Regions from separate parts of the Streptomyces sp. NPDC006798 genome, predicted to be linked through region 2. Evidence: riboswitches for the same ligand, from Rfam matches in the RefSeq annotation. Region 2 holds a riboswitch; the other holds the start of a gene.
What was found. Region 2 has a riboswitch for glycine ahead of gcvT (glycine cleavage system aminomethyltransferase GcvT). Riboswitches for the same ligand answer to the same signal wherever they lie in the genome.
Positions count from the first base shown of each region.

Region 1: linked by a shared signal. The riboswitch ahead of gcvP (aminomethyl-transferring glycine dehydrogenase) and the one ahead of gcvT (glycine cleavage system aminomethyltransferase GcvT) in region 2 are both predicted to bind glycine.

Region 1 is NZ_JBEYIS010000094.1:4,094-15,590, reverse strand. It holds gene ABZ714_RS33815 (mannose-1-phosphate guanyltransferase) at 1-491, shown strand, start outside; gene ABZ714_RS33810 (DUF881 domain-containing protein) at 589-1,542, shown strand; gene ABZ714_RS33805 (small basic family protein) at 1,539-1,871, shown strand; gene ABZ714_RS33800 (DUF881 domain-containing protein) at 1,877-2,716, shown strand; gene ABZ714_RS33795 (FHA domain-containing protein) at 2,862-3,755, shown strand; gene ABZ714_RS33790 (MerR family transcriptional regulator) at 3,791-4,573, shown strand; gene ABZ714_RS33785 (bifunctional nuclease family protein) at 4,627-5,100, shown strand; gene ABZ714_RS33780 (MerR family transcriptional regulator) at 5,320-5,880, shown strand; gene ABZ714_RS33775 (DNA polymerase IV) at 5,952-7,448, shown strand; gene ABZ714_RS33770 (PRC-barrel domain-containing protein) at 7,355-7,741, opposite strand; glycine riboswitch at 7,889-7,985, shown strand; gene gcvP (aminomethyl-transferring glycine dehydrogenase) at 8,170-11,061, shown strand; gene ABZ714_RS33760 (DUF5999 family protein) at 11,153-11,350, opposite strand.
Region 2 is NZ_JBEYIS010000024.1:15,834-27,330, forward strand. It holds gene ABZ714_RS18195 (enhanced serine sensitivity protein SseB) at 117-956, opposite strand; gene ABZ714_RS18200 (AAA family ATPase) at 1,094-1,765, opposite strand; glycine riboswitch at 2,175-2,268, shown strand; gene gcvT (glycine cleavage system aminomethyltransferase GcvT) at 2,440-3,555, shown strand; gene gcvH (glycine cleavage system protein GcvH) at 3,714-4,091, shown strand; gene glyA (serine hydroxymethyltransferase) at 4,112-5,386, shown strand; gene ABZ714_RS18220 (L-serine ammonia-lyase) at 5,612-6,979, shown strand; gene ABZ714_RS18225 (hypothetical protein) at 7,240-7,512, shown strand; partial or broken gene ABZ714_RS18230 (DNA-binding protein) at 7,509-7,892, shown strand; gene ABZ714_RS18235 (hypothetical protein) at 7,903-8,139, shown strand; gene ABZ714_RS18240 (hypothetical protein) at 8,136-8,303, shown strand; gene ABZ714_RS18245 (cytochrome P450) at 8,609-9,814, shown strand; gene ABZ714_RS18250 (glutamine synthetase) at 9,864-11,255, shown strand; gene ABZ714_RS18255 (cytochrome P450) at 11,298-11,497, opposite strand, start outside.

The DNA of each region.
Region 1 (11,497 bases), on a different contig from region 2:
AGGTGGCCGCGTACCACGGTACCGAGGTGGAGTGGACCACGACTTCGCCCGACGATCTGACCCGGGTCGGCCGGGAGGAGACGACGATCTTCGGCGGTGACGGCCGGGGCGGGTTCATCGTGCCGGAGTTCAGCAGTGTCTTCGACGGTACGGCCGCTCTGGCGCGGCTGGTCGGGCTGGTGGCCAGGACCCAGCTCACCGTCAGCCAGATCGACGCGAGGATCCCCCGGGCCCATGTCCTCAAGCGGGACCTCGCGACGCCCTGGGCGGTCAAGGGGCTGGTGATGCGCCGGGTCGTGGAGGCCGCCGGTGAGCGGCAGGTCGACACCACGGACGGGGTACGGGTCGTGGAGACCGACGGGCGATGGGTGATGGTGCTGCCCGACCCGGCGGAGGCCGTCACCCATTTGTGGGCCGAGGGACCCGACGAAGCCTCGGCCCGGGCCCTGCTCGACGAGTGGGCGGCCGTGGTCGACAGCGCAGGTCACTGAGGTGTGAACGGAGTGCGGGGCGGCGGACCGGAACGCCGCCCCGCGCCCGGGTGGGGCCGTTCGGCGGTATCGGGGGCGACGTGCGACGATGTGCGGCATGCCGCAGCAGCCCCCCGCGCAGACTCCCCTGCGGGGCACCGGATCGCGCCCGGGTTCCCCGCCCGCCCGCCCCGATGCCTCGATGTCGCTGCTGACCAATGTGATGGAGCACAGCCTCGACGACGGGTACGCGGAGGCGGCGGCGCGCCGGGCCGAGGGCGGCGGGCTGCCCCGGACCCTGAAGGCGAAACTCTGGCTGGGCGCCGGGCTGGTACTGACCGCGGGCATCGTCACCGTGGGAGCCGCCGAGGCGCGGATATCGGCACCGGTGGTCGCCAAGGAGCGCGAGGAGCTGATCGACCGCATCGAGGCGGAGACCGGAGATGTCGACGCCCTGCAGAACGAAGTCGAGGCACTCCGTACCGAGGTGGGGGAGCGTCAGCGGCGGGCCCTGCGGTCGGAGGGCGGTGACCAGGGGCGGACGGTGGCCCTGCTGGCCGGGGCGACCGAGGTCGAGGGCCCGGGGGTGAAACTCGTCGTCGACGACGCCAAGGGCACCGGCGGCGGGGACGGCGGCGGGCCGCGTGAGACCAGTGGGTTCAGTGATACCGGCCGGGTACGGGACCGCGATATGCAGCGGGTCGTCAACGGGCTGTGGGAGTCGGGCGCCGAGTCCGTCGCCATCAACGGGCAGCGGCTGACCGCCCTGTCGGCGATCCGGGCCGCGGGGGACGCCATACTGGTCGACAACAGACCGCTGGTGCCGCCGTACACGGTGCTGGCGGTGGGGGACGGCAAGAAGCTGAACACGACGTTCCAGGACAGTGCGGACGGACATTATTTGCACGCGCTCCGGGAGAACTTCGGGATCCGTTTCAGCATCTCCACTGAGGACAGGGTGCGGCTGCCGGCCGCGCCGAGCCTGATCGTACGTACAGCGGAACCGGGAAGCCCCGATGCCCCGAGGGGGAGCGGGCGGGAGCGGACCGACTCAGGGAAGGGCACATCGTGATCGCCGTACTGGGCCTCGTCGTGGGAGTCGTGGCCGGACTCTTGGTCCGGCCCGAGGTACCGGCCGTGGTCGAGCCCTATCTCCCGATCGCCGTCGTCGCGGCGCTCGACGCGGTCTTCGGCGGGCTGCGGGCGATGCTGGACGGGATCTTCGTCGACAAGGTCTTCGTCGTGTCGTTCCTGTCGAACGTGGTCGTGGCCGCGTTGATCGTCTTCCTCGGGGACAAGCTGGGCGTGGGCGCTCAGCTGTCGACCGGTGTCGTGGTCGTGCTCGGTATCCGGATCTTCTCCAACGCGGCGGCCATCCGCCGCCATGTCTTCCAGGCGTGACGCCGGTGGAGCGGGAGACGACCAGGGACCGGGAGCCGGACGGGCCCGACCGCACGGAACCGGCCGGTACGCCGGCACGGCCCGGCCCGGCGGAACAGGCGGGTCCGGGGGCCGGATCCGCCGGGCCGACCGGCCGTCAGCGGCTGAAGGCCGGTCTGTGGCCGCCGAGAGTGACCCGGGCCCAACTGACGGTGGCCCTGCTGCTCTTCGTCCTCGGTCTCGGCCTCGCCATCCAGGTACGGTCCACCAGCGACAACAGCGCGCTGCGCGGGGCCCGTCAGGAGGACCTCGTGCGGATCCTCGACGAGCTGGACAGCCGCACCGAGCGGCTGGAGGACGAGAAGCGGCGGCTGGAGGAGCAGCGGACGGAGCTGGAGAACAGTTCGGACCAGGCGGAGGAGGCCCGGCGGCAGACCCGGCAGAAGGAGCAGCAGCTGGGCATCCTCGCCGGTACGGTGGCGGCACAGGGTCCCGGTATCACCCTCACCGTCGACGACCGGTCCGGCACCGTGGAGCCGGACATGCTGCTGGACGCCGTGCAGGAGCTGCGGGCGGCCGGCGCGGAGGCGATCGAGGTGAACGGGAACCGTGTCGTCGCCGATACGTACTTCACCGGTTCCGGTGGGAGCGTCGAGGTGGACGGGAAGAAGATCACCGCCCCGTACCGGTTCGAGGTGATCGGCAAGCCGCAGGACCTGGAACCGGCCCTGAACATTCCTGGGGGAATCGTGCGGACACTGGAGAAGGAGCAGGCCACGGCCGTGGTGGCGCGTTCGGAGAAGATCGTCGTGGACGCCTTGCGACCTGGGAAGCAGCCTGACTACGCTCGGTCGTCAACGCGGTGAGGCGTCGGAAGTCGATGCCCGGTATGTCCGGGTGCGAGACCGCGGGGGGTCGGAACGACGACTTCGCGCGGTGTGGTGGAAACTGTCTGGTGGGTACGGACGTTGTGAGGATGTCCGGGTCGGCAGGCGTCGTTGAGAGTTCGTCCTGCCCCACGGGCGGGTCTATTTCGGTCAAGGGGAATCGCCCGTGAAGTTGTTTGCGAAGTTGTTCGGCAAGAGTGCCCGCGAGGACGGCGGCAGCGCCAGGCACCGTGCGCGCCGTCAGGACCAGCAGGAGGAGCAGCAGGGCGGCCAGCGTCCGCTCTTCCGGGACGAGGTCGGTGGTCCGGCCGGTGGGTATCCGGGGGGCCCCGGCGCGTCTGTTGACCCTGCCGGTGCCGGGCGCATAGGTTTCGGGGAATCATCGACCGCGGGTGCGGGCGGCGGGTATGCCCCCGACCCCTATGCGACCAATCCCCATGGGGGACAGCCGCGGCAGGAGGACCCTTCCATGGCGGGTGTGACGGTCTGTACGAGGTGCGGTCACCGCAACCCCGATTCCGGCCGGTTCTGCTCCAACTGCGGCGCGCCGCTGCGGCCCGGAGTGGCACCCGAGCGGTCCTCCGAGACGACGTCGACGATCTCCATCTCCGGACTGGAGGCGTACGACTCGGAGACGACGGGCCAGACCGCGCTGCCGTCGCTGTCGCCGGAGGCCCAGGCCGCGGTGGACGCCCTGCCGCTGGGTTCGGCGCTGCTGGTGGTGCGCCGCGGGCCCAACTCGGGCAGCCGGTTCCTGCTGGACGGGGATCTGACGACCGCTGGCCGTCATCCGCAGAGCGATATCTTCCTCGACGACGTGACGGTCTCCCGGCGCCATGTGGAGTTCCGCCGCGGACCGGACGGCAGCTTCAGCGTCGCCGACGTCGGCAGCCTGAACGGCACCTATGTCAACCGTGAGCCCATCGACTCCGCCTATCTGACGAGCGGGGACGAGGTTCAGATCGGCAAGTACCGGATGGTCTTCTACGCGAGCCACGCGAGCCAGCGGGGCTACTGATCGCCGGTCGTCGCGGGGTATCCGCGGGAAGGCGCATGGTGCGAACACCGACGGGGGGTGCCGGAGACGGCACCCCGGGCCCGGGAGAGAGGCTGATGAGCATCGGTACGGTGCTCACCCAGCTGCACGACGAGTTTCCCGAGGTCACCATTTCCAAGATCCGCTTTCTGGAGGCGGAGGGGCTGGTCGAGCCCCGGCGTACCCCGTCGGGGTACCGCAAGTTCTCCCGGGCGGATGTGGAGCGGCTGGCGCAGGTGCTGCGGATGCAGCGCGACCACTATCTCCCGTTGAAGGTGATCCGGGAACATCTGGACGCCGTGGCCCGGGGGGAGCAGCCTCAGCTGCCCGCCCCGGGAACGCCGCGTGATGTTTCCGGGCCCGGTGGCGCGGAGAGCGCGCCGGGGGTCGGCCCCGGGCCGGTGGCCCTGGTGGAGCCCGAGGGACCCACGGCGGCCCGGGTGGGCCGGCCCGAGCTGCTGGCGGCGGCCGGGGTGTCGGCCGAGGAGCTGGCCGACTGGGAGTCGTACGGTCTGCTGGTGGCCGCCGCCGACGGTTCGTACGACGCCGGTGCGGTGACGGTGGCCCGGCTGGTGGCGGAACTGGGCCGCTTCGGGCTCGAACCCCGTCATCTGCGGGCGATGCGGGCCGCCGCGGACCGGGAGGCCGGGCTGGTGGAACAGGTGGTGGCACCCTTGCGGCGGCATCGCAATCCGCAGACCAGAGCCCGTGCCGAGGCCACCGCGAGGGAGCTGGCGGGCCTGTCCGTACAGCTCCACGCGGCCCTGATGGAGACCTCTCTCGGGGTGCGGATCCAATGATCATGGCCGTGCCCGACTATCCAAAGGGGCCGGGCACGGCCTAGGGTTGCTGTGTGAATGAGCTCGACGTTGTGGGCGTCCGGGTGGAGATGCCCTCCAATCAACCGATCGTGCTCCTGCGAGAAGTGGGAGGCGATCGGTACCTCCCCATCTGGATCGGTCCAGGGGAGGCCACCGCGATCGCCCTCGGGCAGCAGGGCATGGCACCGGCCAGACCGCTGACCCATGACCTGTTCAAGGATGTGCTGGACGCGCTCGGCCAGGAGCTGACCGAGGTCCGGATCACCGATCTGCGCGAAGGCGTGTTCTACGCGGAACTGGTGTTCGCCAGCGGGGTCGAGGTCAGTGCCCGCCCCTCCGACGCCATAGCGCTCGCCCTGCGCGTCGGCGCGCCGATCTACGGCAGCGACGGGGTGCTCGACGACGCCGGGATCGCGATCCCGGACGAGCAGGAGGACGAGGTGGAGAAGTTCCGCGAGTTCCTCGACCAGATCTCACCCGAGGACTTCGGGACCAACAGCCAGTGACCGTTCCCCCGATTGGCATATGCCCATTCGACTAGCCTTACCCCGGACCGGGGCGCGGGAAACCACCCTCAGGGTGATTATCACTCGGCGTGCCGAGTGTGGCGATCGTTGACGCACCCCTGGTGACTGCCTACCGTCGAGTGGGCAGGTCAAGGATGGAGGGTCGGCGTGAGAAGCAGCGGCGACGGTGCGGTGGGGGGCGCCACCGGACGGAGTCCGGTGGAGAGTGGGCCGTATCCGCTCCACGGCGGTGGACGGGAGCCGGTGGAGCCCGTGACTCCGGAGGAGACGGTGGGCTACCGGGGGCCGACGGCCTGTGCGGCGGCGGGGATCACCTACCGCCAGCTCGACTACTGGGCCCGTACGGGACTGGTCGAGCCGAGTGTCCGGCCCGCTTACGGATCGGGTACGCAGCGCCTCTACAGCTTCCGTGACGTCGTTGTCCTCAAGATCGTCAAACGGTTCCTCGACACCGGTGTCGCGCTGCAGAGCATCCGGGCCGCGGTCCGTCATCTGCGCGGCCGCGAGCTGGCCGATCTGGAGCGGATGACGCTGATGAGCGACGGCGCCACGGTCTACGAGTGCTCGTCGCCCGACGAGGTCGTCGATCTCCTCCAGGGCGGCCAGGGAGTCTTCGGGATCGCCGTCGGGGTGGTCTGGCGCGATGTCGAGTCGGCCCTGTCCCGGCTGCACGGCGAGCGGGTCGACACCGGTGAGACGCTGCCCGGCGACAATCCGGCCGACGAACTGGCCCGCAGACGGCGCGACCGCGCGGTCTGACCGGGGGCCCGGGCCGTGTCGTGGCGGACCGCGACCGGGCGTTGTCAGTGGCGTAGTGCAGCATCGGAGCTGTGAGATCCGCTCCGACGATTCTGCATCTGGACATGGACGCGTTCTTCGCCGCGGCCGAGCAGGCGGCGAAGCCGAGCCTGCGCGGAAAGCCGGTGATCGTCGGAGGGCTCGGCCCGCGCGGTGTGGTCGCCACCGCGTCGTACGAGGCGCGGCGGTTCGGGGTCCATTCGGCGATGCCGATGTCCCAGGCCCGGCGGCTGGCGCCGAACGCGGCGTATCTGGTGCCCCGCTTCGCCTTCTACCGCTCGATCAGCGAGCAGGTGATGCGGCTGCTCGGAGCGGTGTCGCCGCTGGTGGAGCCGCTGAGCCTGGACGAGGCGTTCGTCGACCTGGAGGCGTCGGGAGCCGCCGGGGACACGGCCTCGGCGCGGGCGGCCGGCGAGCGGTTGCGGGCCGATATCGCCCGGGTCACCGGCCTGACCGGCTCGGTGGGGCTCGCCGGGTCGAAGATGATAGCCAAGGTGGCCTCCGAGCGGGCCAAGCCGGACGGACTGCTGGTGATCGAGCCGGGCACGGAGCGCGAGCTGCTGGGGCCGCTCTCGGTACGGACCCTGCCCGGTGTCGGTCCGGCCACCGGTGAGCAGCTGCGCCGCGGCGGGATCACCACCTGCGCCGAACTGGTGGAGGCGGGGGAGGACGAGCTGGTCCGGCTGCTGGGCCGGGCCCAGGGCGCGTCGCTGTACCGGATGGCCCTCGGCCACGACGACCGGCCCGTGGTGGCCGAGCGCGATATGAAGTCCGTCTCGGTGGAGGACACCTTCGACATCGATCTCCACGACCGGCTGCGGATCCGGCTGGAAGTGGAGCGGCTGGCCGACCGCTGCGTCCGGCGGCTGCGCGCCTCGGGACACTCGGGCCGGACGATCGTGCTCAAGGTCCGGCGATACGACTTCTCGACCCTGACCCGGTCGGAGACGCTCCGGGGGCCCACCGACGACCCGGTGGTGGTGCGGGAGGCCGCCGAGCGGCTGCTGGAGGGTGTGGACACCACCGGGGGCGTACGGCTGCTGGGGGTGGGGGTCTCCGGGCTGACGGACTGGACCCAGGAGGATCTGTTCGCCCAGGCCGCGGAGGTGCTCGGCGGCGGAGTGCCCGGGGCGGGGGCCGCGGGTCCGGCGGACGACGGCGTGGGCGAGGCGGCCCGCGGCGGCCCGGCGGAGGGCCCGGCGGAGACCGGTACCGGTACGGAGGCCCCCGGGCCGCCCACCGTACCGCTGTGGTCGCCGGGGCAGGACGTCACCCATACGACCCACGGGCCCGGCTGGGTCCAGGGCAGCGGCGTCGGACGGGTCACCGTACGGTTCGAGGTGCCGCAGGGGCCGGTCGGGCGGGTCCGGACCTTCCGGGTGGAGGATCCGGAGCTGACGCCGTCCGGTCCGCTGCCGCTGGTGGCGGCGGACGATCAGCCGGGCGCGCCCCCGTCGTCGGCGGCCGTACCGGAGGAGCGGTCGGAGGCCGGTCCCGACGCGGACGAGGGGGAGACGTCGATGCCGTAGTGGCGGCAGAGCTGGAGTTCCTGGGCGGGGGAGAGATGGCGGCCGATGCCGAGGTCCGGGGCGGCCCGCACCAGCGACCGCTCGAAGGGGACCCGGAGGGTGTCGCCGACCACCGTACTGGGGGCGAGGGGGACGAAGGAGTCCCGGCCGAAGAGACCGGTACGGACGGCCGCCCAGTCGGGTGAACCGGTGGCGTCGTCGAGATACACCTCGTCGACGGTCCCTATCCTCACGCCGTCGCGGTCGTACGCCTTGCGGCCGATCAGGCTGCGCGGATCGATGTCGGTCTGCACGGTCCCTCCAGAAGGTCGTACCCACTGCCGGAAAAGCCTGAGGAGAACCCCTGAGGACCACGAGAAAGCAGATCGCCGCCGTCGGCCACTCGAGCGATCACGGGCCTCACCTGCCGAAGAGTCCGCTGGTAGGCTGGCAGCGGCTGCTGACCCCGCGCGGGAGAGTCCACCGGCAGGACGACGGTGGCGCCGAAGGAGCAACTCCTCCCCGGAATCTCTCAGGCACCTGTACCGCGTGGACGAGGTCACTCTGGAAAGTGGGGCGGGCGCCGGACGGCATCCGCCCACACCGACGGTGAAAGCCGGAGCGCCCCCGCCACGGGCGGCCGGTGAAGCTCTCAGGTTGAGATGACAGAGGGGGAGGCCGTCCCGGGCATCCGCCTCGGGTGCCCCTCACCGGGTCTGACGCAGACCAGGAGGCCGCCTGTATGACCGCCAACCGCATCCCTCTCCGGCAGCTGGAGCGGGGAATCCCCTTCGAGCAGCGCCACATAGGACCCGACGCCGAGGCCCAGGCCAAGATGCTGGCTCAGGTGGGATACGGGTCGCTCGACGAGCTGACCGCCGCCGCGGTGCCCGATGTCATCAAGAGCGCCGGGGCGCTGGGCCTGCCGGACGCCAGGACCGAGCCCGAGGTACTGGCCGAACTCCGGTCGCTGGCCGACCGCAACTCCGTACTGACGTCGATGATCGGCCTCGGCTACTACGGCACCTTCACCCCGCCGGTCATCCTGCGCAATGTCATGGAGAACCCCTCCTGGTACACCGCGTACACCCCCTACCAGCCGGAGATCTCCCAGGGCCGGCTGGAGGCGCTGCTGAACTTCCAGACCACGATCGCCGAGCTGACCGGGCTGCCCACCTCCGGGGCCTCCCTCCTCGACGAGGGCACCGCCGCCGCCGAGGCCATGTCGCTCTCCCGCCGGGTCGGCAAGGTCAAGGACGGCGTCTTCCTCGTCGACGCCGACGTCCTGCCGCAGACCCTGGCCGTGATCGAGACCCGGGCCGAGCCCACCGGGGTCGAGGTCGTCGTCGCCGACCTCGGTGACGGCATCCCGGCCGAGGTCGCCGAGCGGGGCGTCTTCGGCGTCCTCCTCCAGTACCCCGGTGCCTCCGGCGCCGTACGCGACCTCCGGCCGCTGATCGAGCGGGCGCACGAACTGGGCGCCGTCGTCACCGTCGCCGCCGATCTGCTCGCCCTCACCCTGCTCACCTCCCCCGGCGAACTCGGTGCGGACATCGCCGTGGGCACCAGCCAGCGGTTCGGCGTCCCGATGGGCTTCGGCGGCCCGCACGCCGGATTCATGGCGGTCCGGGAGAAGTTCGCCCGCAGCCTGCCCGGCCGTCTCGTCGGCGTCTCCGTCGACGCGGACGGCGACAAGGCGTACCGCCTCGCCCTCCAGACCCGCGAACAGCACATCCGCCGCGAGAAGGCCACCAGCAACATCTGTACCGCCCAGGTGCTGCTCGCGGTGATGGCCGGGATGTACGCCGTCTACCACGGCCCCGACGGACTGCGCTCCATCGCCCGGCGCACCCACCGCTACGCCACCCTGCTCGCCGCCGGTCTGGCGGCGAGCGGGGCGGAGGTCGTCACCGGCGCGTACTTCGACACGGTGACGGTACGCGTACCCGGGCGGGCCGCCGATGTGGTCGCCGCCGCGCGCGAGGGCGGGGTCAACCTCCGTCCGGTGGACGACTCCCTGGTGTCGATCGCCTGTGACGAGACCACCGACCGGGCCGCCCTCCGGGCCGTCCTCACCGCCTTCGGCGCCGACGCCGCCCTCGACCTGGACGCCCTCGACGCGTCCGTCGAGGACACCCTGCCCGCGGACCTGCTGCGGACCGACGACTATCTGACCCACCCGGTCTTCCACCAGCACCGCTCCGAGACCGCGATGCTGCGGTACCTGCGGCGGCTGGCCGACCGGGACTACGCGCTGGACCGGGGGATGATTCCGCTCGGCTCCTGCACCATGAAGCTCAACGCCACCACCGAGATGGAGCCGGTGACCTGGCCCGAGTTCGGCCAAATCCATCCCTTCGCCCCGGCGGACCAGGCGGCGGGCTATCTCACCCTGATCCACGAGCTGGAGGAGCGGCTGGCCGAGGTCACCGGTTACGCCAAGGTGTCCCTCCAGCCCAACGCCGGATCCCAGGGCGAACTCGCCGGGCTGCTCGCCGTTCGCGCCTACCACCGCGCCAACGGGGACGCGGGCCGGACCGTCTGCCTCATCCCGTCCTCCGCGCACGGCACCAACGCCGCCAGCGCCGTGATGGCGGGCATGAAGGTGGTCGTGGTCGCCACCGCCGACGACGGCGAGATCGACGTCACCGATCTGCGGGAGAAGATCGAGCGGTACCGCGACGAACTCGCCGTACTGATGATCACCTACCCGTCGACGCACGGCGTCTTCGAGGAGCACGTCGCCGACATCTGCGCCCGGGTCCACGAGGCGGGCGGCCAGGTCTATGTCGACGGCGCCAATCTGAACGCGCTGGTCGGCCTCGCCAAGCCGGGTGAGTTCGGCGGCGACGTCTCGCACCTCAATCTGCACAAGACGTTCTGCATCCCGCACGGCGGCGGCGGCCCCGGTGTGGGCCCGGTGGCGGTCCGGGCGCATCTCGCCCCCTACCTCCCCAACCACCCGCTCCAGCCCGGGGCGGGACCGGAGACCGGCGTCGGCCCGATCTCCGCCGCCCCCTGGGGCTCGGCGGGCATCCTGCCGATCTCCTGGGCGTACGTCCGGCTGATGGGCGGCGAGGGGCTGAAGCGGGCCACTCAGGTCGCCGTGCTGGCCGCCAACTACATCGCCAAGCGCCTGGAGCCGCACTTCCCGGTGCTGTACACGGGCCCCGGCGGGCTGGTCGCCCATGAGTGCATCATCGATCTCCGTCCGCTGACCAAGGCGACCGGCGTCACCGTCGACGACATCGCCAAGCGGCTGATCGACTACGGCTTCCACGCGCCGACGATGTCCTTCCCGGTCGCCGGGACGCTGATGATCGAGCCGACCGAGAGCGAGAACCTGGCCGAGGTCGACCGCTTCTGCGAGGCGATGATCGCGATCCGGGCCGAGATCGAGAAGGTCGCGACGGGTGTCTGGCCCGCCGACGACAACCCGCTGCGGAACGCGCCGCACACCGCGGCGGCGCTGGGCGGGGCCTGGGAGCACGCGTACGGCCGGGACGAGGCGGTCTTCCCGCCCGGCGTGAGCGCCGCCGACAAGTACTGGCCGCCGGTGCGCCGGATCGACGGGGCCTTCGGGGACCGTAATCTGGTCTGCTCCTGCCCGCCGCCGGACGCCTACGAGGGCTGAGCCCGGCCGGGCACGGCCGAAATGCCACGGGGCCGGTTCGGGGAGTGCGTACGCACCCCGACCGGCCCCCGGTCGTTCCCCCCCGGAGGCCCTATGCCGCGTGCGCGGTCAGCAGCGGACGGTGCGGGGCGATGATCTGCCCGTCCGGCAGCAGCTCACCGGTGTCCTCGAACAGAAGGACGCCGTTGCAGAGCAGGCTCCAGCCCTGCTCGGGGTGGTGCGCCACCAGTCGGGCGGCGTCCCGGTCGGCTGAGTCCGCTGTCGGGCACGATGGCTGGTGCTGGCACATGGGCGGGTTCTTTCGCTCTGGTGTGATCAGTGTCCTGCGGCTCGATGAAGTGTTCATGGCCGCCCCCCGTATCTCTCTCGGTCCGATCCCAGTGTTGCCCCACGGGCGTTGTTCCGCAGGGATTTCACGACACCTCGTCTCTCTGGT
Region 2 (11,497 bases):
AGCCGAAGGGGCGCGCCGTGTTCTGGAGGGAGAACGCGCGGGCCGCGAGGAAGGAGCGGCCGGGCACGATCGGCTGAAGAACACGGCTGAAGCGCCCCGGAGGCGAACCGAGCCCCCTAAAAGAAGGGCCTCTGTTGGGTGAGCCATTCGGCGACGGGGTCTTGGGTGTGGTCGAGGAAGACCATGTTGACCGGCCAGCGGACGGTGTGGCGGCCGAGGGCGCGGGCGAGGGCTTCGTGTGCGGTTTCGGGTGCCGTGCCGGGGGCGAGTTGGACGCCGATGAGGAGGGTGGGGTCGTCTCCTTCTACGGAGGCGAGGGCTCGGCGGGCGGTGAGGACGGTGCCGGTGGCCCGGAATTCTTCGGATGCGGCGGCGAGGAAGTCGACGGGGTCGTCCTGCCAGTCGGGTTCGAAGAGCCGGACCCGGCCGCCGCCGGAGGGGCCGTCGAGGGGGGTGTGTCCGGCGCGGCAGAGTTCGGCGACGGCGGGGGGCGGCAGGGGGACGCCGATGGTTCCGCCGGGGTTGACGGCGATGCCGACTTGGGGTGGGAGTCCGCGGGCGAAGTCGCGGGCGGGGGCGATGGTGCAGGGGATGTGGTCGCCGGCGCAGGCGAGGTATTGCTGTTCGGAGCTGAAGACGGGGACGTATGCGGCTCCGTCGAGTTCGATCATCGGCAGGTCGAGGTCGGGGCTGTCGGGTCCGCCGCCGTTGGGGAGGGGGATCCAGATCTGGCTGCGGCCGAGTACTTCGACGATCCGGGGTCCGGCGCCGGGGTGTCCGAGGGCGGCGGCGAGGGTTTCCTCGAGTTCGTTGACGGGCCAGGCGGGGTAGGGCCCGGTGAGCCCGTTCTCGTGGGGTGCGTGGGGTTGTTCGGCGGGCGGGCCGCCGGTGGGTCCGCCGTACGGCTCGGTGTGCGACCCGTCGTACTGCTGCCGCGTGTCCAGTCGCTCCGGCACGTTCATCCCTGTTCGCCCTCTCCCCCGGACCGCCCGGGTCCCCTTTGTGGTCCGGGGACGACAATAGGGCCTGCGGTACGGATCGGTTCGGGCGGCGGGAATTGGCTCCGGGCTCGTCCGGAGGTCCGCCGGGGGCGTTATCGGGGGGTGAAGCCGATCCGGGCGAGGGCTCCGGCCGCCGGGCGGTCGAGCAGGATCACGGAGGCGCAGCCGGTCGGGGCGCGGCCCGCCTCGGCGTCGGAGATGAGCCGTCCGGCGGTCCTGCGGTGTCGGGCGAAGGCGTAGCCGGAGACGCCTCGGCCGCGTTCGCGCTGGCCCTGGCGGGCGACGGCGGGTGGGACGTCGAGGAGGATCAGATGGAGGCCGGTGCCCCGGCGGCGGGCCTCGCGGGCGAGCCAGCGGCGGACCCAGGCCTGGGTGCCGCAGTCGTGGACGACGACGCTCTCGCCGGAGCGGAGGGCGCGGCGGAGGCCGGTGTAGTGGGCGAGGCGGACGAAGGGCCGGTACAGCGCGTAGGGGAGCAGCCGGGGCATCTCGGCGTCCCAGCGGTCGCGGGTGTCCTGGGAGTCTATGGCGGCGGCCGCGGCGGTCCGCTTGATCAGGGTGGACTTTCCGCTTCCGGGCAGTCCGGAGACCACTACCAGGTCGCCCGCGGCGAAGGTGAGCCCGCGCGGGCCTCGTCCTTCGCGGGCCCGTAGATCCCGCAGCACCGGTGGCGCGGTGGCCCGGAGCCGTTCGCGCGCGGGCGCCTGTGGCTGGGCGGGCACCCCCGCGGTCGTGGCGTAGGCGCTGGAGCGCTGCAACGTCATCACACCCTCCTCCCCCATGTCGGGTCACCCACACCTATGCCCATGGAGCGTCAACGGACCTTAAAGAAATGGTAATGAGATCCGAGCGTTTTTTCCGGCATTTCCCTTCTGTTTCCGGCCATTGCGTCGTGCGCCCCGGGCGTGCGCCGGGTGAGCGCCTCCCCTGGGAGGACCCTCCCGGCCGGTGCCGCGGTTCCCGCCGGCCGCCCGGAGCGGTCCGCCGGTGATCCGCGGGCGGCCCTCCGGAGGACCTCGGACCCGGCCCCGTACCCGACCGCGTACGCGGCCTCGCCCCCTCCCTCGTACGCGATCGTGACCAGGTGTCCACGCAGGGGAACAACGCCGCCGGGGCTCCCGTACTTCCCGGTCCGCGTGTAATGATGTGGCCGCCAACTTCATACCGGCCGCTTGAATCCGCGCGGGAGAGACCCGGACTCCGCTCCGGGCGCCGAAGGAGCAAGTTCCTCCCTTGAATCTCTCAGGCCCCGTACCGCGCGCGATGAGGCAGATCTGAAAAGCGGGCCGGTTCCACCGGCTCCACCCAAGGTGCAAGTCATGACCGTCCGTACGGCCATCCGTACGACGCTCGCGACGAACCTCTCAGGTTCCGATGACAGATGGGGAGGAACGTCCTCGTCGTCATGTCTTCTGCCATGCCCTGGGAGTAACCGTCCATGAGCACCGTCCCCCGCCGTACCGCCCTCGACGCCCTGCACCGCTCCCTGGGTGCGACGATGACCGATTTCGCGGGCTGGGACATGCCGCTGCGGTACGCCAGCGAGCGGGAGGAGCACCAGGCCGTCCGGACCCGGGCGGGCCTCTTCGACCTCTCCCACATGGGTGAGATCACCGTCTCCGGCCCCGGGGCCGCGGCTCTGCTGGACCACGCCCTGGTCGGCAATATCTCCACCATCGGCGCCGGCCGGGCCCGCTACACCATGATCTGCCGTGAGGACGGCGGGATCCTGGACGATCTGATCGTCTACCGCACCGGCGACACCGAGTATCTGGTGGTCGCCAACGCGGGCAACGCGCAGATCGTGCTGGACGCGCTGACCGAGCGGGCCGCGGGTTTCGACGCCGTGGTCCGCGACGACCGGGACGCCTACGCCCTGCTGGCGATCCAGGGCCCCGAGTCGCCCGGGATCCTGGCCTCGGTCACGGATGCCGATCTCGACGGGCTGAAGTACTACGCGGGGCTGCCGGGCACGGTGGCCGGGGTCCCGGCGCTGATCGCCAGGACCGGCTACACCGGTGAGGACGGCTTCGAACTCTTCGTCGCGCCGGAGCACGCCGAAGGACTGTGGCGGGCGCTGACCGAGGCGGGCGCGTCCGCCGGTCTGGTGCCGTGCGGTCTGTCCTGCCGCGACACGCTCCGCCTGGAAGCGGGCATGCCGCTCTACGGGAACGAGCTGACCACGGCGCTCACCCCGTTCGACGCCGGTCTCGGCCGGGTGGTGAAGTTCGAGAAGGAGGGCGGCTTCGTCGGCCGCAAGGCGCTGGAGGCCGCCGCCGAGCGGGCCGCGGACAGCCCGCCGCGGGTCCTGGTGGGCCTGGTCGCCGAGGGCCGCCGGGTGCCGCGGGCCGGTTATCCGGTGGTCGCGGACGGCGCGGTGATCGGCGAGGTCACCTCCGGCGCCCCCTCGCCCACCCTCGGCAAGCCGATCGCCATGGCGTACGTCGACGCGGCCCACGCCGTGCCCGGCACGCCGGGTGTCTCGGTCGACATCCGGGGCAGCCAGGAGCCGTACGAGGTCGTGGCGCTGCCGTTCTACCGGCGGCGGAAGTAGCCCCGGCGGGCGCCCGCCGGCCCACCACCCCCTTCCGCTCTCCCCCGTCCCCCTTCCTCCCCCGGTCCCCCCGTTTCCCCGGCTGACGTGACCAGACGCACGTCCCGGCGTACCCCGTCCGTTCATCCGCACCGTCCGCGTACAGGAGAATTCATCCCATGAGCAACCCCCAGCAGCTGCGCTACAGCAAGGAGCACGAGTGGCTGACGGCCGCCGAGAACGGCGTGTCGACGGTCGGGATCACCGAGTTCGCCGCCAACGCGCTCGGTGACGTCGTCTTCGCCCAGCTCCCCGAGGTGGGCGCGACGGTCACCGCCGGTGAGTCCTGCGGCGAGCTGGAGTCCACCAAGTCGGTGAGCGATCTGTACTCCCCGGTGACGGGTGAGGTCACCGAGACCAACCAGGGCGTCGTGGACGACCCCTCCCTGGTGAACAGCGCACCCTTCGAGGGTGGCTGGCTGTTCAAGGTGCGGGTGGCGGAGGAGCCGGACGATCTGCTCTCCGCCGACGAGTACGCCGAGTTCACCAAGAGCTGACGACAGGAATATCTACCGATATGTCGCTTCTCAATTCCTCTCTCCACGAGCTGGACCCCGATGTCGCCGCCGCTGTCGACGCCGAGCTCCACCGCCAGCAGTCCACCCTCGAAATGATCGCCTCCGAGAACTTCGCCCCGGTGGCGGTCATGGAGGCCCAGGGGTCGGTCCTCACCAACAAGTACGCCGAGGGCTACCCCGGCCGCCGTTACTACGGCGGCTGTGAGCACGTCGACGTGGTCGAGCAGATCGCCATCGACCGGGTGAAGGACCTCTTCGGCGCCGAGCACGCCAATGTCCAGCCCCACTCGGGCGCCCAGGCCAACGCGGCGGCGATGTTCGCCCTGCTGAAGCCGGGCGACACGATCATGGGTCTGAACCTCGCCCACGGCGGGCACCTGACCCACGGCATGAAGATCAACTTCTCCGGCAAGCTCTACAACGTGGTCGCCTACCACGTGGACGACGCCACCGGCCAGGTCGACATGGCCGAGGTCGAGAAGCTGGCCAAGGAGTCCCGGCCGAAGCTGATCGTCGCGGGCTGGTCCGCCTACCCGCGCCAGCTGGACTTCGCCGCCTTCCGCCGGATCGCGGACGAGGTCGGCGCGTACCTCATGGTCGACATGGCCCACTTCGCGGGCCTGGTCGCGGCCGGGCTGCACCCCAACCCGGTCCCGCACGCCCATGTCGTCACCACCACCACGCACAAGACCCTGGGCGGTCCGCGCGGTGGCGTGATCCTCTCCACCGCCGAGCTGGCGAAGAAGATCAACTCCGCGGTCTTCCCCGGTCAGCAGGGCGGCCCGCTGGAGCATGTGGTCGCGGCCAAGGCGGTCTCCTTCAAGGTCGCCGCGTCCGAGGAGTTCAAGGAGCGCCAGCGGCGCACCCTGGAGGGCGCGAAGATCCTGGCCGAGCGCCTGGTCAAGGACGATGTCACCGAGCACGGCGTCTCGGTGCTCTCCGGCGGTACCGACGTCCATCTGGTACTGGTCGACCTCCGCCACTCGGAGCTCGACGGCCAGCAGGCCGAGGACCGGCTGCACGAGGTCGGCATCACGGTCAACCGGAACGCGATCCCGAACGACCCCCGGCCGCCGATGGTCACCTCGGGTCTGCGGATCGGTACGCCGGCCCTGGCCACCCGCGGCTTCGGCGCCGACGACTTCCGCGAGGTCGCGGATGTGATCGCGGAGGCGCTCAAGCCGTCGTACGACGCGGCCGCGCTGCGGGCCCGGGTCACGGCCCTGGCCGGGAAGCACCCGCTGTACCCGGGCCTCACGCCCACCCAGCCGTAACCGTACATTCGTACGATTAACACGCTGGTGTCCTGGTACGGACCCCGGGGGCATCGCGCACACTGAGAAGTGGGCCGGTGCCCCCGCCGTACGCACGGGATCCACCGGATCCCCGCCCTCCGCCCCGTCCCGCCCCTTGTCGTCACCATCGGTCCACAACACCGGTCCCACCCGCACCACCCCGCGCGGCAGACAACGGCGTCTCCCCACCCTCAGGAGTTTCTCGTGGCCATCTCGGTCTTCGACCTGTTCTCGGTCGGCATCGGCCCGTCCAGCTCGCATACGGTCGGCCCCATGCGGGCCGCGCGGATGTTCGCCCGGCGGCTGAAGAACGAGGGACTGCTCGCCCCCACCGCCGCGATACGGGCCGAGCTGTACGGCTCCCTCGGCGCCACCGGCCACGGCCACGGCACGCCCAAGGCGGTCCTGCTGGGCCTGGAGGGCGATTCGCCCCGCACCGTCGACGTGGAGTCCGCCGACGAGCGCGTGGAGCGGATCAAGGAGTCCGGCCGGATCTCCCTGCTGGGCGCCCACGAGATCGCCTTCGACTTCGACGAGGACCTGGTCCTGCACCGCCGGGAGACCCTGCCGTACCACGCCAACGGCATGACGATCCGGGCGTACGACGCCGACGGCGGCACGGTCCTGGAGAAGACGTACTACTCGGTCGGCGGCGGCTTCGTGGTGGACGACGACGCGGTCGGCGAGGACCGGATCAAACTCGACGACACCGTACTGAAGTACCCCTTCCGCACCGGCGACGAACTCCTCCGGCTCACCGCCGAGACCGGTCTCTCCATCTCGTCCCTGATGCTGGAGAACGAGAAGGCATGGCGGACCGAGGACGAGATCCGGACCGGGCTGCTGGAGATCTGGCGGGTGATGCAGACCTGCGTGGCCCGCGGGCTCTCCCGCGAGGGCATCCTCCCCGGCGGGCTGAAGGTACGCCGCCGGGCCGCGAAGACCGCCCGCCAGCTCCGTGCCGAGGGCGACCCGGCGGCCCGCGCCATGGAGTGGATCACCCTCTACGCGATGGCCGTGAACGAGGAGAACGCGGCGGGCGGCCGGGTCGTCACCGCCCCCACCAACGGTGCCGCGGGCATCATCCCGGCCGTACTGCACCACTACATGAACTTCGTTCCCGGCGCCGACGAGGACGGCATCGTCCGGTTCCTGCTGGCGGCCGGCGCGATCGGCATGCTCTTCAAGGAGAACGCCTCCATCTCCGGCGCCGAGGTCGGCTGCCAGGGCGAGGTGGGCTCGGCCTGCTCGATGGCCGCCGGAGCGCTGGCGGAGGTACTCGGCGGCACCCCGGCGCAGGTGGAGAACGCGGCCGAGATCGGCATGGAGCACAACCTCGGCCTGACCTGCGACCCGGTCGGCGGCCTGGTGCAGATCCCGTGCATCGAACGGAACGGCATGGCGGCGGTCAAGGCCGTCACGGCGGCGAAGATGGCGATGCGCGGCGACGGCAGCCATCTGGTCTCCCTCGACAAGGTCATCAAGACCATGAAGGAGACCGGCGCGGATATGTCGGTCAAGTACAAGGAGACGGCCCGGGGCGGGCTCGCGGTGAACATCATCGAGTGCTGAGGCCGTCCCGGCGGGTGGGCCACGACCAGCGTGATCTGCCTTTCGGCGCGATCAGGGCCATCCCCGCCCGCACGGCGGAAAGCCCCTGAGAAGTCCCTGGCCGATCCTTTCCTGGTCGGCGTCCGACCAGGAATCATCGCTTTCGCTCGACGTCAGCGCCCTCCTCGCACCGTTCGGACAGCTCTTCAGCCGACGCCTGCGCCGGGGACCGGGCACGGAGAGCGCCCACCCGATAACAAGAGTTTTGTTAAATCGGGTTCATGGCTACCTCCTCCGCTCCCGGTGATGGCCCCGTCCGTCCGGTCTCCGTCTCCCTCCACGAAGGCACGATCGCCGTCCTCAAGGCGCGTACCGGCAAGCAAGGCCTGTCCGCCTACGTCGAAACTCCCATCCAGCGCCAGCTCGAGCGGGACCTGCTGCGCGAACTCGTCGAAGACGCCGAAGCCGAACACGGTCCGGCAGACCAGGCAGCGGTCGAGGCCAAGCGGGCGATCCTCCGCGGTGACACGGCCGACTCGGCGGACGCGGCGTGAGCGGAACGCTCGTCCTGGACTGTGAGGGATTGTCAAAACTCGTACGGCACTCCCCTGAAATCACCGAGTGGCCGGCCGAGGCCGAGGACATCCGTGTGGTCACCAGCTCCATCACGCTGGTCGAAGCACGCGACCCCCAGGTCAACCGGGCCCGCTTCGACTACGCCGTCTCCCGCGTGAACATCGTCCCGCCCACCGAAGCCATCGCCCGCCATGCCAGCAAGCTCCTCGTCGCTGCCGGCCTGCACGGCCACGAGTACGCCCTCGACGCCGTCGCGGCGGCAACCGCACTCGCCTCGCCCGCCCCCGTGACCGTACTGACGTCGGACCCCGAGGGCCTCCTCATGCTGTGCCGCCCCGGCGTCCGCATCATCAAGGTCCTACCGTCTGGTGACCACCGCCACCCGCGACGCCGACGCCTACCCGGTGTCCGACAAGGTCACCGCGGAGTGGACCTCCGCCTCCGCCCGTCCCGCGCGGACCGAACTGCTGCCGCTCTCGGCGGTCCGCTTCACCCCGGACCTGGCCCTCGACAGCACCGCACCGGCGGGCGAGCCGATGGCGCTGCCCTTCACCGTCCAGGGCGCGGCGGCGGGTGGCGGCCTGCGTCGCTCACCGTATCGGTGAGCTATGACGACGGCCGCACCTGGCGGCAGGCACCCGTCCGCGACGGCGTCGCGAAGGTCGTCAACCCGGGACCCGGCCGGGGCATCACCCTGCGGGCGGAGGTGACCGACAAGCGGGGCAACGGGCTGGAGCAGACCGTCCACAACGCCTACCGAGGCAGGTAGCCGACGGCGAGGGAGACCTCGTCCCGGCGCGGACGTACCGGCTGTGGCGGCACGGCCGGTACGTCCCCCCGGGGGGCACGGCCGGTACGTCCCCGGGGGCGCGTAGGCGGTACGTCCCGAAGCGCCACCGGGCCCGGCCCGGCCGGGGTCGCCGCGCCGCGCGCAGCACGGCCGGGGCCGCAGCGCCGGTCGTACGGCGGGATATCACTCCTTCCGGCGGGATCCGCCCGCCGGTACTTGACGTGCCGTCGCCCGGCTCCGGAGTCTGTGGGTTCCACCACCCGCTCCCCCGAGCCGGAGGTTCCATGACGGTCACCGAACCGACCGAAGGCGTTCCGTGGTTCGACCTCACCCGCCCCGGCTTCTCCGTCACTTCCGCCGAGGTGCGCGCGGCCCGGGAGCGGTCCTGGTACGCCCGGACCACCTACGGACTGGCCGTACTGCGCCACGCGGAGACGGCGGAGCTGCTCGCGCATCCGCTGCTCCGCCAGGGGAGCGTCTCCTGGCTCGCCCATAACGGGGTGACCGGGGGACCGCTGGCCGACTGGTGGCGGAGCTGGATCCTCCACCAGGAGGGGGAGGCCCATCTCCGGCTGCGGCGGCTGATGAATCCGGCCTTCTCGGCCCGGATGACCTCGATTCTGCGGGCCCGTTTCCGGGCGGTGGCCGTCGAGTTGGCGGATGCCTTCAAGGACCGGGGCCGGTGCGAGTTCGTCGGCGAGTTCGCGGAGCCGTACGCGGCCCGGGTGATCGCCCTGCTGCTCGGCCTGCCGCAGTCCGACTGGCCGTTCATCGCCCGGCACTCCGCCGATCTGGGGCTCGCCCTCGGTGTGACCGTCCGCCAGGACCTGCCCCGGATCGAGGAGGCGCTCGCCGCGCTCCACGGCTATGCCGACGAGCTGATCGCCGTGCGGCGCGGCCGGGAGCACGGCGACTTCGTCTCCGGGCTGGTCAGGGCCAACCGGGACACCGACACGCTGAGCGACGACGAACTCCGCGACGGTCTGGTGCTGCTGATCTTCGGCGGCTTCGACACCACCCGCAACCAGCTCGGTCTCGCGATCCGGACCTTCGTCCGGCATCCCGGCCAGTGGCGGCTGCTGGCGGAGCGGCCCGGCCTGGGCGCCAAGGCGGTCGAGGAGGTGATGCGGGTGGATCCGACCGTCCGCTGGATCACCCGGCAGGCGGTGGCGGACTTCGCCTTCCGGGGCCTGGACATCCCGGCCGGGACCACGATCCAGCTGTGGAGCCACTCCGCCGGTACGGATCCGCTGGTGTACGGACCGTACTCCTTCGACATCACCGCCGAACGGGAACCGCACTTCGGTTTCGGCGGCGGCGTCCATCACTGTCTCGGCCATTTCGTGGCCCGCGGCGATATGACCGAGGCGCTGCCGGTACTGGCCCGGCGGCTGCGGGACCCCTGGATCACCCGGGACGCGGTCTGGCTTCCCGACTCCGGCAACACCGGTCCCGTACACCTCCCCCTGCTCTTCACCCCCGGTCCCTGACCGGAGCCGTACGCCCCGCCCCCGCCCGCGACTCCGATACGAGGTGTCCATGACCGACCGTTCCCCGGGTGCCACCGCACTCGACCGCCATCGCGAGCGGAACACCGACCGGGAGGCGGTGGGCGCCGTACGGAAGCGGATCGCCGAGGCGGGTGTGGAGTACGTGTACTACCAGTCGGTCACCCTCGGCGGCCGGGTGGTGGGCAAGGTGGTGCCCGCCGGTCATCTGCTCCGCAGTCTGGAGCACGGCGTACGACTGCACCGGAGCGTCGCCGCGGACATCCAGACCGACCGGCACGGCACCCTGCTGGGCGGCGGCACCCGGGCGGCGGAGTTCGTCGCCCTGCCCGAGGTGGAGACCTTCGCGGTACTGCCCTGGGACCGGAGCGTCGGACGGTTCTTCTGCCTCCTCTACGAGCCCGAGCACCGGCCGGACGTCGGCGGCGACCCGTTCGCCGCCGACGTCCGGGGCCATCTCGTCCGGCGGCACCGGGAGTTCACCGAACGGACCGGGCTCGTCCTGCGCTCCGGCTGCGAACCCGAGACGACCTGGACCGGGCCCGGTCTGGCGGCGCCCCAGCGGCCCGACTCCTGCCCTGCGTACCGGGTCGACCTGCTGGAACGCTGCCGCCCCGTCTACCAGAAGGTGATCGGCTACGGCCGGGCGATGGGGCTCGACATGATCGAGGGCGACTACGAGGACCCCGGCCAGCTCGAACTGAACTGGATGTACGACCGGGCCGAACTCACCGCCGACCGGCTGATCACCTTCCGCCAGATCTGCCGTCAGGTCGCCCGGGAGCTGGGGCTCTCGGCCAGTTTCATGCCCAAGCCCGCGACCGGGGTGATGGGCAACGGCTGCCATCACAACCTCAGCCTCTGGGACGGCGAGCGGAATGTGCTGGCCGACCCCGGCCGCCGGGAGCTCCATCTCTCCGAGACCGGGCGGTACGCCCTCGGCGGCATCCTGGCCCACGCCGCGGGCGCGATGGCGGTCATGGGGTCGACCGTCAACTCCTACAAGCGGTACTGGGACGCGGGCCTCTTCGCCCCCGAACGCATCGACTGGGGCATGGACGACAAGACCTGCACGGTACGGCTGCCCGCCAACGGGCGGCTCGAATACAAGCTCCCCGACGCCATGGTCAATCCCTATCTCTCCCACGCCGTCCTGCTCGGCGCGATCGCGGACGGCCTGGCGCAGCGGACCGATCCGGGTCCCCCGCAGGGCGGCCCGGACGCCTCCGCGCCCCGTTTCCCCGCCCTGCCCGCCACCCTGGGCGAGTCCCTGACCGCCTTCGCGGCGGACTCGGTGGTCAGGGACTCGCTCACGCCGGAGATCGCCGACCTCCATCTCGCCGCCAAAAAGGACGAATGGGCCCGTTTCTGTGCGGTGGTCACCGACTGGGAGCACATGATGTACGCGGAGGCCACTCCCTGAGCCGACGGCGGGGCAGGAGGGGCGGGGAACGGGGCCGGAGGGTCAGGAGCCGGCCGGCGGGCGGGCTTCGGCGCGCAGCCGGAGACCGACCGGGCCGAGGATCGCGCCGTGGGCCGGGCGGACGGCGGCGGGGTCGACGGGGCGCAGCCGCCAGTGGGTGGCGATATCGGCCAGCGCCAGAGTGATCTCGTTCATCGCGAAGACGTCGCCCATGCACTTCCGGGGGCCCGCGCCGAACGGGA